3 regions of the Streptomyces sp. NBC_00986 genome follow, and region 1 is predicted to be linked to each of the others. Evidence: riboswitches for the same ligand, from Rfam matches in the RefSeq annotation. Region 1 holds a riboswitch; each other region holds the start of a gene.
The links. A riboswitch is a leader RNA that binds a small molecule or an ion and turns the genes downstream of it on or off. The one in region 1 is predicted to bind cyclic di-AMP.
Positions count from the first base shown of each region.

Region 1 (4,242 bases):
TCGTACTTGCCGTCCTTGTAGAACTCGGACGCGGCGACGTCGAGCGCGAGCCCGATCTGCTCGCCGGGGATGTAACCGGCCTGCTTGATGGCCTCGATGATGAGGTCGAGGGCGGCGCGGTTGGACTCCAGGTTCGGGGCGAAGCCGCCCTCGTCGCCGAGGCCGGTGGACAGGCCCTTGGTCTTCAGCACCTTCTTGAGGGTGTGGTAGACCTCGGCGCCCCAGCGCAGCGCCTCGGAGAAGGACTCCGCGCCGATCGGGGCGATCATGAACTCCTGGATGTCCACGTTCGAGTCGGCGTGCGAGCCGCCGTTCAGGATGTTCATCATCGGAACGGGCAGCAGGTGCGCGTTCGGGCCGCCGAGGTAGCGGAAGAGGGGGAGGTCGCTGGCCTCGGACGCGGCGTGCGCGACGGCGAGGGAGACGCCGAGGATGGCGTTGGCGCCGAGCGAGCCCTTGTTGTCGGTGGCGTCCAGGTCGAACATCGCCTGGTCGATCAGGCGCTGCTCGGTGGCGTCGTAGCCGACGAGCTCCGGGCCGATCTGCTCGATGACGGCGAGGACGGCCTTCTCGACGCCCTTGCCGCCGTAGCGGTTGGGGTCACCGTCACGCAGCTCGATGGCCTCGAAGGCACCCGTGGAGGCGCCGGACGGAACGGCGGCACGACCCGTGCTGCCGTCGTCGAGGCCGACCTCGACCTCGACCGTGGGGTTGCCTCGGGAGTCCAGGATTTCCCGGGCTACGACGACGTCGATGGACGGCACGAGCATCTCCTTCTTGGGATCTGACGCGGCTACGGCAACACCGCAGCGGCTCTGCGAGACGAGCCTAACCGGCTCGGGGCGATTGGCCATCCGGTCGGCCGCCTGATGGACAGAACCGAGAGTAAATTGTTTCCGAACGGAACAAAGAGTTCGGCAAAAGTGCGGGAACACGGGCGGGGACGCAAAAAAGCCCCGCCCCGGTGCGTACGGGGGAACACGCACCGGAGCGGGGAGCCCGTGGGGGACGGGGGTGGCCCTCACGGGGTCTCCATCATGGACACCACGGATGTGAGGGCGCTGTGGTTCAGCTACGAGCCGCGTAGGTCACTTCAGGTGGAGCTGCTGGCCCGGGAAGATGAAGTCGGCGTCGTCGATGATGTCCTTGTTCAGCTTGAACAGCTGCTGCCAGCCGCCCTTCACCTTGTGCTTCTCGGCGATGGAGCTGAGGGTGTCGCCCTTGACGACCTTGTACTCGCCGTCACCCTTCTTGACCTTCTTGCCGGTCGGGGTGGTGACGGTCTTCTTGGCGGCCGGGCGCTCGGCGGAGCGGGAGGCGGTGGTGTCGCTCGTGGAGCGGTCGCTGGTGGAGCCGCTGCTCGAGGAGGAGCTGTTGCCGCTGGAGCTGGAGGAGCTGCCGCCGGAGTAGGAGGCGCCCGACAGGCCGGTGCCGCAGTTGGGCCAGGCGCCCTTGCCCTGGGCGGCGAGAACCTTCTCCGCCACGGCGATCTGCTGGGACTTGGAGGCCTGGTTCGCGGTGGAGGCGTAGGCGGTGCCGCCGTACGCGGCCCACGTCGAGGCGGAGAACTGCAGACCGCCGTAGTAGCCGTTACCGGTGTTGATGGACCAGTTGCCGCCGGACTCGCAGCTGGCGACCGTGTCCCACTCGGACGCGGTGGCGGCGGAGGCGCTGCCCGTCGCCATGAGCGGGGCGGCTATCGCGACACCGGTGACGCCGGCGAGCGTGGCGACGCGGGTGGCCTTGGACGGACGACGGTGCTTGCCCTTGCTGGAAAACAGCATGGAAAATCCCAATCCCCTCACCGACGCCTGCGAGGTGAGCTGTCGGGTTCGGGCCGTGTGAGTTGCCCGGCCGCACACCTCTCGGTGCGCGACTTCACCCCAAGCCGGTTCCGGTCGTCTCTCAACTCCCGGGCCCGGCGCTTACCTTGGGTCCCCCGCTCCTGCCTACGGCGCTTTACGCGACGACTGTTCCCGGAGGCCGCTGGCAGGACTCGGCGTTGCGGCAACCGGACGCTCGTGGTGACGAGCGGCCTTGACCGTAGACACGGAATCCACGGAATTCCAAAGACGATCAGGCCTTCTGAGACTCATCCCACACTTTGATCAAACCGGACATTCCCGAGCGAAGCGTGACGTGAACTCCCGCTGCCCTCTTGCTACTTTTCGTCCACTTCCGTACCGACGTCCAAGGTCTGACCGGCGGCGATCTGGGTCGGATCGGCGCCTATCACCTTTTTGTTCTCGGCGTAGAGCGCGCGCCATCCGCCGTCGTAGCCAAGGGAGTCGGCGATGGACGCGAGGGAGTCGCCGGCGCGGACGGTGTAGGTCTGCGGCGACACGCTTTCCTCGGCACTGGCGCCGCGATGCTTGCCGGCACTCTGCCGAGTGCCCTGCTGCTCGCCCTGCTGGTCGTCGGAATCGCCGAGCGCGCCCGTGTCGACGAGGCTCCACTTGCCCACCGCCTGGGCCGAGTTGTCCGTTTCGTCGATTTTCGGGGAGGCGGCGGCCGAGTCGTTGCCGGCCGCGGGAGTGGTGGACTTGTCGGACTTGCTGGAGTTGTCCGTCGCGGTCGGTGAGGGACTGTCGGTCGACGAGTCGCCGCCGGACGCGTCGGACGAAGTCGAGTCCGTGGTGCCGGAGTCGGACAAGCCGGAGGAAGCGGACGAGTCGGATGAACCGGAGTCGGAGTCGGAACCGGAGCCGGAGTCGGAGTCGGAACCGGAGCCGGAGTCGGAGGAGTCGGCCGGGGTGGCCGACGGGGAGTCACTCGCGAGGCCGGTGTCGACGTCCGTCGAACCCGAGGTGGTGGTGAGCCCGGAGAGCAGCGCGCAGGTGGTCCAGGCGGAGGTGCCCTTGTCGGCGAGGATCTTCTCGGCGACGGCTATCTGCTGGGAGCGGCTGGCCAGGTCGGCGCTGGGCGCATAGTCGGGGCCGCCGTACTTGTCCCATTCGTCCTGGGTCATCTGCAGGCCGCCGTAGTAGCCGTTGCCGTCGTTCATGCTCCAGGAGCCGCCGCTCTCGCAGTTGGCCACCTTGTCCCAGGTGGTGCCGTCGGCGGCGTTCGCGGCGGCGGCCCCGAGGAGGGGGATGGCGATGGCGGAGCCGGTCACCCCGGCCGCGACGAGGAGAGCCGGAGCCTGGCGGGGGCGACGGTGACGACCGTTCCCGGAGAGCATGCGGAGGCCTTTCGCGTGACAGCGGGGGGACCGCGCGGCGGGTGGGGCAAGGGGTGGTGCGGGGCGCCGCGCTGGTAGGTGAACGTATCCACAGTCGATCACTTGTCACAAGTTAATGCCACGGAGATCACGTGAAGATCACAGAGTTGAAGAACTGTCACTTTCGGGTTTAGGGGTCCGGACTGCCTGTTCAACGGCGCCCCGGACCGCCTGTTCAACGGCGTTCCGGGGTGAACTCCACGGGGAGGGTGCGCAGTCCGCGCATGATGAGGCCGCCGCGCCAGCGCAAGTCGGCCGGATCTCCGGCGAGTTGCAGGTCGGGGAGGCGGGTGAGGAGGGTGGCCAGCGCGGTCTGGCCCTCCAGGCGGGCGAGCGGGGCGCCGAGGCAGTAGTGGATGCCGTGGCCGTAGCCGAGGTGTTGATTGTCACGGCGCCCGAGATCGAGGACATCGGGATCGGCGAACCGTTCCGGATCCCGGTCCGCGGCTGCCAGCACGACCAGCACGGGGTCACCGGCCGCGATGTCCTGCCCGCCGAGGGTGAGCGGGCGGGTGGCGAAGCGCCAGGTCGCGAGCTCCACCGGGCCGTCGTAGCGCAGGAGTTCCTCTACGCCGGTCTCGAGGAGGTCGCTCTCCCCCGCGGCCAGGGACTTCTCCAGGCGGGCACGCTGCTCGGGGTGGGTGAGGAGGGCGTACGTGCCGTTGCCGATGAGGTTGACGGTCGTCTCGAACCCGGCGAACAGCAGGATGAAGGCCATGGCGGCGGCCTCGTTCTCGGTGAGGTGCTCGCCGTGGTCGGAGGCGCGGATCAGGCCGGAGAGAAGGTCTTCGCCGGGGGTGGGGGCGGAAGTGTCGGAGAGTGCCTCGCGCTTGCGGTGGATGAGGTCGGCGAGATAGGCGCGCATCTTCTTGACGGACCGTGCGACTCCGCCCCGCGGCCCACCCCCGTGCCGGATCATCATGCCCGCCCAGTCCCGGAAGTCGTCCTGGTCCTCGCGGGGGACGCCGAGGAGGTCGCAGATGGCGTAGATGGGGAGCGGGAAGGCGAAGTCGTGGATGAGG
Region 1 is NZ_CP108733.1:7,039,056-7,043,297, reverse strand. It holds gene eno (phosphopyruvate hydratase) at 1-770, opposite strand, end outside; gene OG504_RS31530 (transglycosylase family protein) at 1,089-1,784, opposite strand; cyclic di-AMP (ydaO/yuaA leader) riboswitch at 1,794-1,967, opposite strand; gene OG504_RS31525 (transglycosylase family protein) at 2,162-3,181, opposite strand; gene OG504_RS31520 (cytochrome P450) at 3,396-4,242, opposite strand, start outside.

Region 2 (4,242 bases), 1.8 Mb from region 1:
CGTCGTGGCTGGTCGCGCCGTTCCCCGCGCCCCTTTGGGGCGCTGCTCACCGCTGCTGACTTCGCACGACCTGCCCAGGAACCGGGCGGCCCCCCACAGCCGACGCCCCCCACCACGAACGAGGAACATGACCACCAGCTCGAACGGACGCCGTAAACCGCCCACCATCCACGACGTGGCCCGGGAGGCAGGGGTCTCCCGGGGGACCGTCTCCCGGTTCCTGAACGGTGGCCACTACGTCTCGCCCGCCGCGCGCACCGCGGTGGAGACGGCGATCAGGAAGACGGGCTACGTCGTCAACCGGCACGCCCGTTCCCTGAGCACCGGACGGTCGGACTCGGTGGCGTTCCTCCTCACCGAGCCGCAGGAGAAGTTCTTCGAGGACCCCAACTTCAATGTCCTGCTGCGGGGTTGCACCGAACACCTGGCCCGCCACGACATCCCACTCCTGCTGATGCTGGCCTCGTCGAAGGACGAACGCCGCCGCCTGACCCGGTACATCACCTCGGGCCACGTGGACGGCGTACTCCTCGTCTCCAACCACAGCGGCGACCCGGTGGCGGCCGAACTCCGGGACGCGGGCATCCCGTTGGTGGCCTGCGGCAAACCGCTCGGCGCCGCCTCCAAATACAGCTACGTCGCCGCCGCCGACCGCGACGGCGCCCAGGAGATGGTCCGCCACCTCATCGCGCGAGGCCGCCGCCGCATCGGCATGGTCACAGGCCCACTCGACGCACCGGGCGGCCCCGACCGCCTGGCCGGCTACCGAGACGTCCTCACGGAGGCAGGCCTGCCCCACGACCCGACCCTCGTAGTGGAGGGCGACTACCGCCGCACGGGAGGCGAGGAAGCGGCGAGGCGCCTCCTGTCCCAGGCCCCCGACATAGACGCGGTCTTCGTAGCCTCGGACCTCATGGCCCTCGGCGTGGTCAACACCCTTCAGCAGTCCGGCCGTTCGGTCCCGGATGACATCGCTGTCGGAGGCTTCGACGACTCGGCGGCGGCCACGTCCATCACCCCGGCCCTGACGACCATGCGACAGCCCTACGACCGCATCAGCGCCGAGATGGTCCGCATGCTGTTGGCCCAGATCGCCGGGGAGGACACGGCGGGCGTGATTCTGCCTACGGAACTGGTGGTACGGGAGTCGGCATAACGGTCGTAATTGTCAAACCAACCGGAACACGGGTCAACGCATGTGAAGGCAGCAGCCGTCCGGTTCGTGTCGAGTCGGTGGGGCGTTCCATCCGTATTCTCTGATCATGGCCGCACCCCTCGCATATGCACTGATCGCCACCGACCTGGACGGGACGCTGCTGCGCGGCGACGACACACTCTCCGACCGGTCCCGCATCGCACTCGCGAGGGTGACGGCGGCCGGCGCCCGGCACCTCGTCGTCACCGGCAGGCCGGCCCCGAGGGTGCGCCCGTTGCTCGAAGACCTCGGCTCCAGAGGGCTCGCGGTGTGCGGACAGGGCGCGCAGTTGTACGACGCCGGCGCGGACCGTCTGCTCTGGTCGGTCACCCTGGACCGGGAGTTGGCGGAGACCGCGCTCGGCAAGATCGAGGCGGAAGTGGGCCAGGTGTACGCGGCGGTGGACCAGGACGGCGTGGACGGCCTGACGCTGATCGAGCCCGGCTACCTGATGCCGCACCCCACGCTCCCCGCGGTACGGGTGGGCAAGCGGGACGACCTCTGGTGCGAACCCATCAGCAAGGTGTTGCTCCGTCACCCCGCCCTGGAGGACGACGAGTTGGCGTCCACGGCGCGCTCGGTGGTCGGTTCCCTGGCCTCGGTCACCATGTCGGGCCCCGGCACCGTCGAACTCCAGCCACTCGGCATCACCAAGGCAACGGGACTGGCTCTCGCCGCCCGCCACTTGGGCCTGACCCCGTCCGAGACCATCGCCTTCGGCGACATGCCGAACGACATCCCGATGTTCGACTGGGCAGCCCACGGCGTCGCGATGGCCAACGCCCACCCCGAACTCAAGGCGGTGGCCGACGAGGTGACGTCGTCGAACGAGGACGACGGCATCGCGCTGGTACTTGAAAGACTCTTCAGCTGAGATTCTGAATGGCCCCGAAGGGGCGCATTCAGGGGCGCGGGGCTGTGTCTATTTGCGGCTCCGCCGCGCGGGCGCGACCAGCCACGACGGCGGTGTCACTCAAAACACAACCAGTCGTGGCTGATCCAGCAGTTTCTAGTAAGCCCCGTACACGTTGTCGATGGAGCCATACACGGCCGCCGCGTAATTGCAGGCGGCGGTGATGTTAGCGACCGGGTCATACGGGTCGTACGAAGTCCCGGCAACGTGATACGCGTTGAACGTCGGGTCGATGACCTGGAGAAGCCCCTTCGACGGCGTACCGGCCGCCGCGTTGGAGTCCCAGTTGTTGATCGCGTACTGGTTCCCGGAAGACTCACGGATCACGTTCCGGTAGATCCCGTTGTACGTACCCGGAATCCCCTTCTGCGCCATGATCGCGAGCGACTCCCGGATCCACCCGTCAAGGGTGTTGGGGTACCCGGCAAGCGTGGTCGAGGCGGCGGTGGTCGACGTGGTGGCCGCGGACGCGGTGGTCGCACCGACGACAGGCAGCGCGAGGATCGCGGCACCGGTGCCGGCGATGACGACACGGCGGACGAGGCGGGCGCGGCGGGACTGAGCGGTTGCAGGCATGACGAGGTTCCTCTCCGTCGCCTGCGAGGTGAGCTGTCGGGTTCGGGCTGGGAGGTGCCCGGCCAAGTCCTTGCGGACGTGACTTAACCCCAAGCCGTTCCGGTCAGAACGACCGGCCCGGCGACTTACCTGGTTCCCCCGCTCCTGCCGTGCGAGAAGTTCGTGACTGGGATGCCGGGCGGCGGCAGGATTCGGCGTTCCGCTCGACAGGCCGGGAAACTATGCGAGAGCACATGTCCGGAACAAGTGGCGGAATCACACCTAACCCCTATTGACCTTGGTCTGAGGCGTATGGGGCACTTGATCCTTTGCGCGAGCCAAGGGTCAACTGTCAAATGCCGTAAGGGAAAACGCGGGCAGACCAGGACACAGGTCACGCACAGAAACGCGTGACCCAACTCACGGGAGGATTAAGAACGGCAAATCGGGCATTCGCCCTCAACTGGCAGTTCTCGGAATCCTTTTCTCCCAAGTGCGGTGGAAGATCGCTTCTCCACCCTCGGTGCAGATCACCTCATTTGAGGTAAGAAAGTCCGTTTCGTCGCAAGTAATCTCCGACCGTGTACGCACGCTCGTGTCCCACCCCAGCTCCGGCCGGTGCAGCCGGATCGACCACTCCGAGAGGGTGCGGGCGGACAGCGGATCCGACTCGTCGATCGTGTACGTCTCCAACGCGTCCTCGGTGAACTCCAGCCCGTCCGGATACACGCGCGTGCCGCCGTACCGGGGGTCCACCTCCAGCCGCCACTCGCCCTTCGCGACGTCCCGTACGACCAGCCTCTCGGGCCGCGGTTCGTCAAGGGTCGCCGGGTAGTTGACCCCGAGCGGCTCGGCTTCCTCGGGTTCGTCGAAACGAATACCCTCGTCCAACTCCTGCTCCCGGACCGGGAGTTCGAGCGCACTCCCCTCCGGGTCCAACGTGAACCCCGCCGCGGACTCCGGCTGCGGCCAGATCCACGGCCAGTACGCCGACGACACCGCGAGCCGGATGCGGTGCCCGGGCGGGAACGCGTGCCCGATGCCGTTCAGCTCGAAGGTCACGTCCTCGGTGGTGCCCGGCGTCCACGGCACCGCCCGGTCCCGCCCGTGCCGCGCCGACAGGTTCAGCACACCCCGGGTGACGAGGGTCGAGGCGCCGTCCGGGGCGACATCGCACAGCCGGGCGATCACCTGCCCGCGCGGCACCTCGCAGGTCAGCCGCAGCCGTACCCTCGGCCGCCCCAGCACCCACGTCTCGGCCGGTACCTCGAACTCGAAGCACGCCGACCGCGCGTCCTCGTCCCGCTGGTCCGGCGGCAGATCGGCGTCGTTCCCGAAAGGGAAGAAACGGCCCGCGTCCACACCGGTGTGCATGGGGGAGCGGACGATCACGGGCGCACCCCGGAGGCCGTACGTCGTCGTCTTCACGTGCGGCGAGGGCCACGCGGGTTCCCCGACCCAACGGCCCGGGAGGGTGTCGTAGACCGTGGCCGGTGGGTGCGAGTCGCTGACGTAGGCCCGTAGGAGCGGGTCGGCCGTGACGCCGGTGTCCTCGCCCTTCAGCCAGTGGTCCCACCAG
Region 2 is NZ_CP108733.1:5,283,942-5,288,183, reverse strand. It holds gene OG504_RS23255 (LacI family DNA-binding transcriptional regulator) at 128-1,156, shown strand; gene OG504_RS23250 (HAD family hydrolase) at 1,263-2,069, shown strand; gene OG504_RS23245 (transglycosylase SLT domain-containing protein) at 2,205-2,684, opposite strand; cyclic di-AMP (ydaO/yuaA leader) riboswitch at 2,690-2,891, opposite strand; gene OG504_RS23240 (CocE/NonD family hydrolase) at 3,123-4,242, opposite strand, start outside.
Region 2: linked by a shared signal. The riboswitch ahead of OG504_RS23245 (transglycosylase SLT domain-containing protein) and the one ahead of OG504_RS31530 (transglycosylase family protein) in region 1 are both predicted to bind cyclic di-AMP.

Region 3 (4,242 bases), 2.8 Mb from region 1:
CCCCCATCATAACGTCATGTACGTCCTGTACATTTCTTACAGATGCCGAAGGAGGGGTACCCATGACCCGACCGTCCGCCCGTCACGTCCTGCCCGAGTTCACCGAGCGCACCAGCGCCGGCCACCGGACCCTCGACCCGTACTCGAAGCTGCTGGAGGAGCGGATCGTCTTCCTCGGGACGCCGATCGACGACATCTCGGCGAACGACGTGATGGCCCAGTTCATGCACCTCGAGTACCAGGCACCGGACCGGGACATCTCGCTGTACATCAACTCGCCCGGCGGATCGTTCAGCGCGATGTCGGCGATCTACGACACGTTGCGGTTCGTCACGTGTGACGTGGAGACGACCTGCCTCGGCCAGGCCGGCACCTCCGCGGCGGTGCTGCTGGCGGCGGGCACCCCGGGCAAGCGGTCCGCGCTGCCGGGTGCGCGAGTGGTGCTCCGCCAGCCCTCGCTCCCCGAGCCGATCCAGGGTCAGGCGAGTGATCTCGCCATCCAGGCCGAGGAGTTGGCGCGTACGCGGGTCCAACTGGAGGAACTGCTGGCCCTGCACACGGGCCGGACGGTGGCGCAGGTGAGCGCGGACATCGAGCGGGACCGGATCATGGATGCCCAACAGGCCCTGGAATACGGGTTGGTGGACCGGATCGTGGCCACCCGCAAGACCTCGCTCACCGAGCCGGGCGGGGAGTGAGCCGACGATGCTGCCGCCGGAACTGCCGCCGCTGCCCGCACTGACGCGCGCCGAGGGCGAGTTGATCGACCGTTACCTGGATGTGGCCGACCTGCTGGGCCGTATCAACCCGGCGCACAACGGTGACACGTACCGTGGCCTGAGGGCCGCTCAGGCGCTCGTGGCCAAGGCCGCCGAGCTCCGGGACGCGCTGGCGCTGATGCACCAGCGGGGCGAGACCGAGCTGCACGCCCCCACGCTGGCGCGGGCGCTGCGCGTGCTGGACGGGGAGCGCCGCACGGCGCGCGTCACCCTGCCCTCGCCCTCCGACAGTTGACGGACCCGAAGCTGTCCCGAACGACGTCGAAACGAGCCGAACGACGTACCCCCGATCGGCGTAGTCGCGACTCCGTCCATACGGCCGTCCGGGTTGCGCAACACGCGTAGCCCGAGGCCCGGATGAACTGTTCCGGCGCTGGTCCGAGCGTCACACCCCCCTCGACACTCCCTCGAACACCGTTGCGTTCAGCCGAACGGGTGAGTGGTGAGTAACCCCACAAATCCCCGGTTCCGTTGGGCTTTTCGGACATTCATAGGTGAAGATCCCTGTCTGACGACAAGACCCCGCCACAGCGGCGGGGCGATCCGGGCGGACGCCGAGTCCTGCCGCCGCCCGGATGACAGGTCGACAGGATTGCATCGGCAGGAGTGGAGGACCCAGGCACGACGGGTCGCCGGGACGGTCACGCCATGACCGGGTCGAGCAGCCCTTGGGGTGAAGCCGCGTCAGCGGCCGGGCAACTTCGCCAGCCCGAATCCGACAGGTCATCCTTCACAGGCGGCTGACGAAGGGTTGCGCATGACTGCGCTCAATCGTGTCCCGTCGCTGATGGTCAGGGCCGGTACGGCCTCGGCCTTCGCCATCGCCGCCGTGGGCGGCTCCGTCGTGATACCGGGCGTCGCATCCGACGCCGCGGCCGCGACACCCGCGACGAAGGCACTCCAGGTCGCGGCGTCCAAGAAGGGCGCCCCGTACAGGTACGGGGCCACCGGACCGGGCCGCTTCGACTGCTCCGGGCTCACGCTGTACTCGTACAAGAAGGCGGGCAAGAAACTGCCCCGTACGGCGGCCCAGCAGTACAACAAGACCCACCACATCTCGGCCAAGAGCCGCAAGGCCGGGGACCTCGTCTTCTTCCACTCGGGCTCCAGCGTCTACCACGTCGGCATCTACGCCGGCAAGGGAAAGATCTGGCACGCCCCGAAGACCGGGGACGTGGTGAGGCTGCAGAAGATCTGGACCAAGAGCGTCTGGTACGGCCGGGTCAGCTAGGCCTGTCCGAATCTCCCGAGGGGGTGGCGGCCACCTGACAGGCCACCACCCCCTCGGGTGTCCAGGGACGTTCACCACACTGTTCTACGGCTCCTGCTGACCCGCGGCGGTCACCGGCCGGGCCGGTACCGTCCAGGGCACCTCGATGGAGACCGTCTTGCCGCCCTCCAGGGTGGGCCGGACCTTGAGTTTGCCGCCGCACTCCGCGGTCAGCCAGCGGATGATCACCATGCCCCGGCCGTTGTCCTGCTGGACGGCGGCCGGCAGGCGTTTCGGGAACCGGGGGTGGCTGTCGGTGACCCCGATGCGCAGCCGTTCGTCACGCTCCAGCTGGATGTCCACCGTGAAGGTGGGTGACTGCCCGAAGGTGTGTTGTACGGCGTTGGTGGCGAGTTCGGAGACGATCAGGCGGATGGTGTCGGCGACCTCCGTGTCCGCCGGAAGTCCCCATTCCACCAGGGTCCCGACGACATAGGTGCGGGCGGTGGAGACCGAGGCGGGATCGCTCGGCAGAGTGACGGATGCTTCCAGATGGTCTGCCATGGCGCGGTCGTCCCTTTCCCGCGGGACCGGTGTCCGACACGGAGCGGATGGTTCGAGTACGGTCCCGGACTGGTGCTTCTTCGCCAGACTGCCATTACCGCGTCGGTAACGGTGGCGATCCACCAAGATATGCATATATCTGTCGCTCGAAGCGGTGAACTCTGCGACCCCAGACCGTATTTGGGCGGCTCGGAAGGAGTAAGGAGAAACCCATGCAGTACGGTCCCGCGGTGCGCCGCCGGAAACTGGGCGCCGAACTCCGCGCGTTGCGTGCGGAGGCGGGGCTCACCAGCGGTGAGGCGGCCCGGCTGGTCGGCTGGCACCAGTCGAAGGTGAGCCGCATCGAGACCGGCGCGAGTGGCGTGAAAGCGCCCGACGTCCGGTTACTCCTGGACGCCTACCAGGTCGGCGACCCACAACTTCGGGACATGCTCCTCGTGTTGGCCGGCTCCGACGACGGCGGCGGCCGCCACCACTGGTGGCACGCCTATCGCGGTGTACTGCCGCCCGCCTACCGGGACTTCATCAGCCTGGAGTCCCAGGCCAGCACACTCCGCACCCTGGAGACCTCGGTGGTCCCCGGCCTGCTGCAGACGCCCGAGTACGCCCGTGCGGTGACCCGGGCCGCCGTGGGAGGCCTCGACAACGACGGCCCCGAGCGGCTCGACGCGCTGGTGCAGGTGCGGTTGGCCAGGCAGGACGTGCTGCGCGCGGATCCGCCGCTGGCCCTGAGCGTGGTCCTCGACGAGGCGGTGCTGCGGCGCGAGGTCGGCGGGCCGGGGGTGATGGCACGTCAGCTGGACCGGCTCGTGGAGGCGGCCGAGCTGCCCCAAGTGAGGCTTCAGGTACTGCCGTTCGCCGCAGGAGCACACATCGGCATCACCGGACCTTTCGTTATCTTCTCCTTTCCGAGCACTTCTGATCTGGACGTGGTTGTTCTAGACCACTTGACGAGTAGCCTCTACCTCGAACGGAAAGAAGACCTAGAGGCCTACAGCGAGGCCTTCAACACCCTTCAGTTCCACGCCCTTTCGCCCGAGGATTCGTCGGATTACATCGCCGGGATAGGTGACGGCGCGTAAGGAGGCACCATGTCTGCACTGCCTCGGAACGTACCTTCCAGTTCTGAACTGTCCGGTGTGCGGTGGCTGCGCAGCAGCTACAGCACGGGAGCGAACAACTGCGTCGAGGCGGCTCGTCCGCGCTCAGGCCCCCGCGCGGGGCTGCTCGCCGTACGCGACTCGAAGGACCCGCAAGGACCCGCCCTGCTGTTCTCCCCCGAGAGCTGGACGGGTTTCCTCAGCGCGTTCCACTGATCGCTTCCCCCGTCATCAGCGACGCACGACCGTGTCACGCCGACTCATGGTCGCGTCTCGCCGATCACACGTACAGCGCGTTCGATCTCGGCCCCGGAGAGGTCCGCTCGGGCAGTCAGCCTGAGCCGTGAGATGCCGTCGGGCACGGAAGGAGGACGGAAGCAGCCCACGGCCAGCCCTGCCGTACGGCAGTCGGCCGCCCATTGCACGGCCGCCTCCGGGGACGGCGCACGCACCGAGACCACGGCGGCGTCCGGACGTACCGCTTCCAGACCCGCGGCGGTCAGCCGTGCGTGCAGGTCACCCGCCACGGCGCGGGCCCGGGCAGCCCGCTCGGGCTCGCGCCGCAGCAGGGTGAGCGCGGCCAGCGCCG
Region 3 is NZ_CP108733.1:9,857,582-9,861,823, reverse strand. It holds gene OG504_RS44215 (ATP-dependent Clp protease proteolytic subunit) at 63-698, shown strand; gene OG504_RS44210 (hypothetical protein) at 706-1,014, shown strand; cyclic di-AMP (ydaO/yuaA leader) riboswitch at 1,354-1,533, shown strand; gene OG504_RS44205 (C40 family peptidase) at 1,537-2,010, shown strand; gene OG504_RS44200 (ATP-binding protein) at 2,095-2,553, opposite strand; gene OG504_RS44195 (helix-turn-helix domain-containing protein) at 2,766-3,635, shown strand; gene OG504_RS44190 (DUF397 domain-containing protein) at 3,645-3,869, shown strand; gene OG504_RS44185 (8-amino-7-oxononanoate synthase) at 3,914-4,242, opposite strand, start outside.
Region 3: linked by a shared signal. The riboswitch ahead of OG504_RS44205 (C40 family peptidase) and the one ahead of OG504_RS31530 (transglycosylase family protein) in region 1 are both predicted to bind cyclic di-AMP.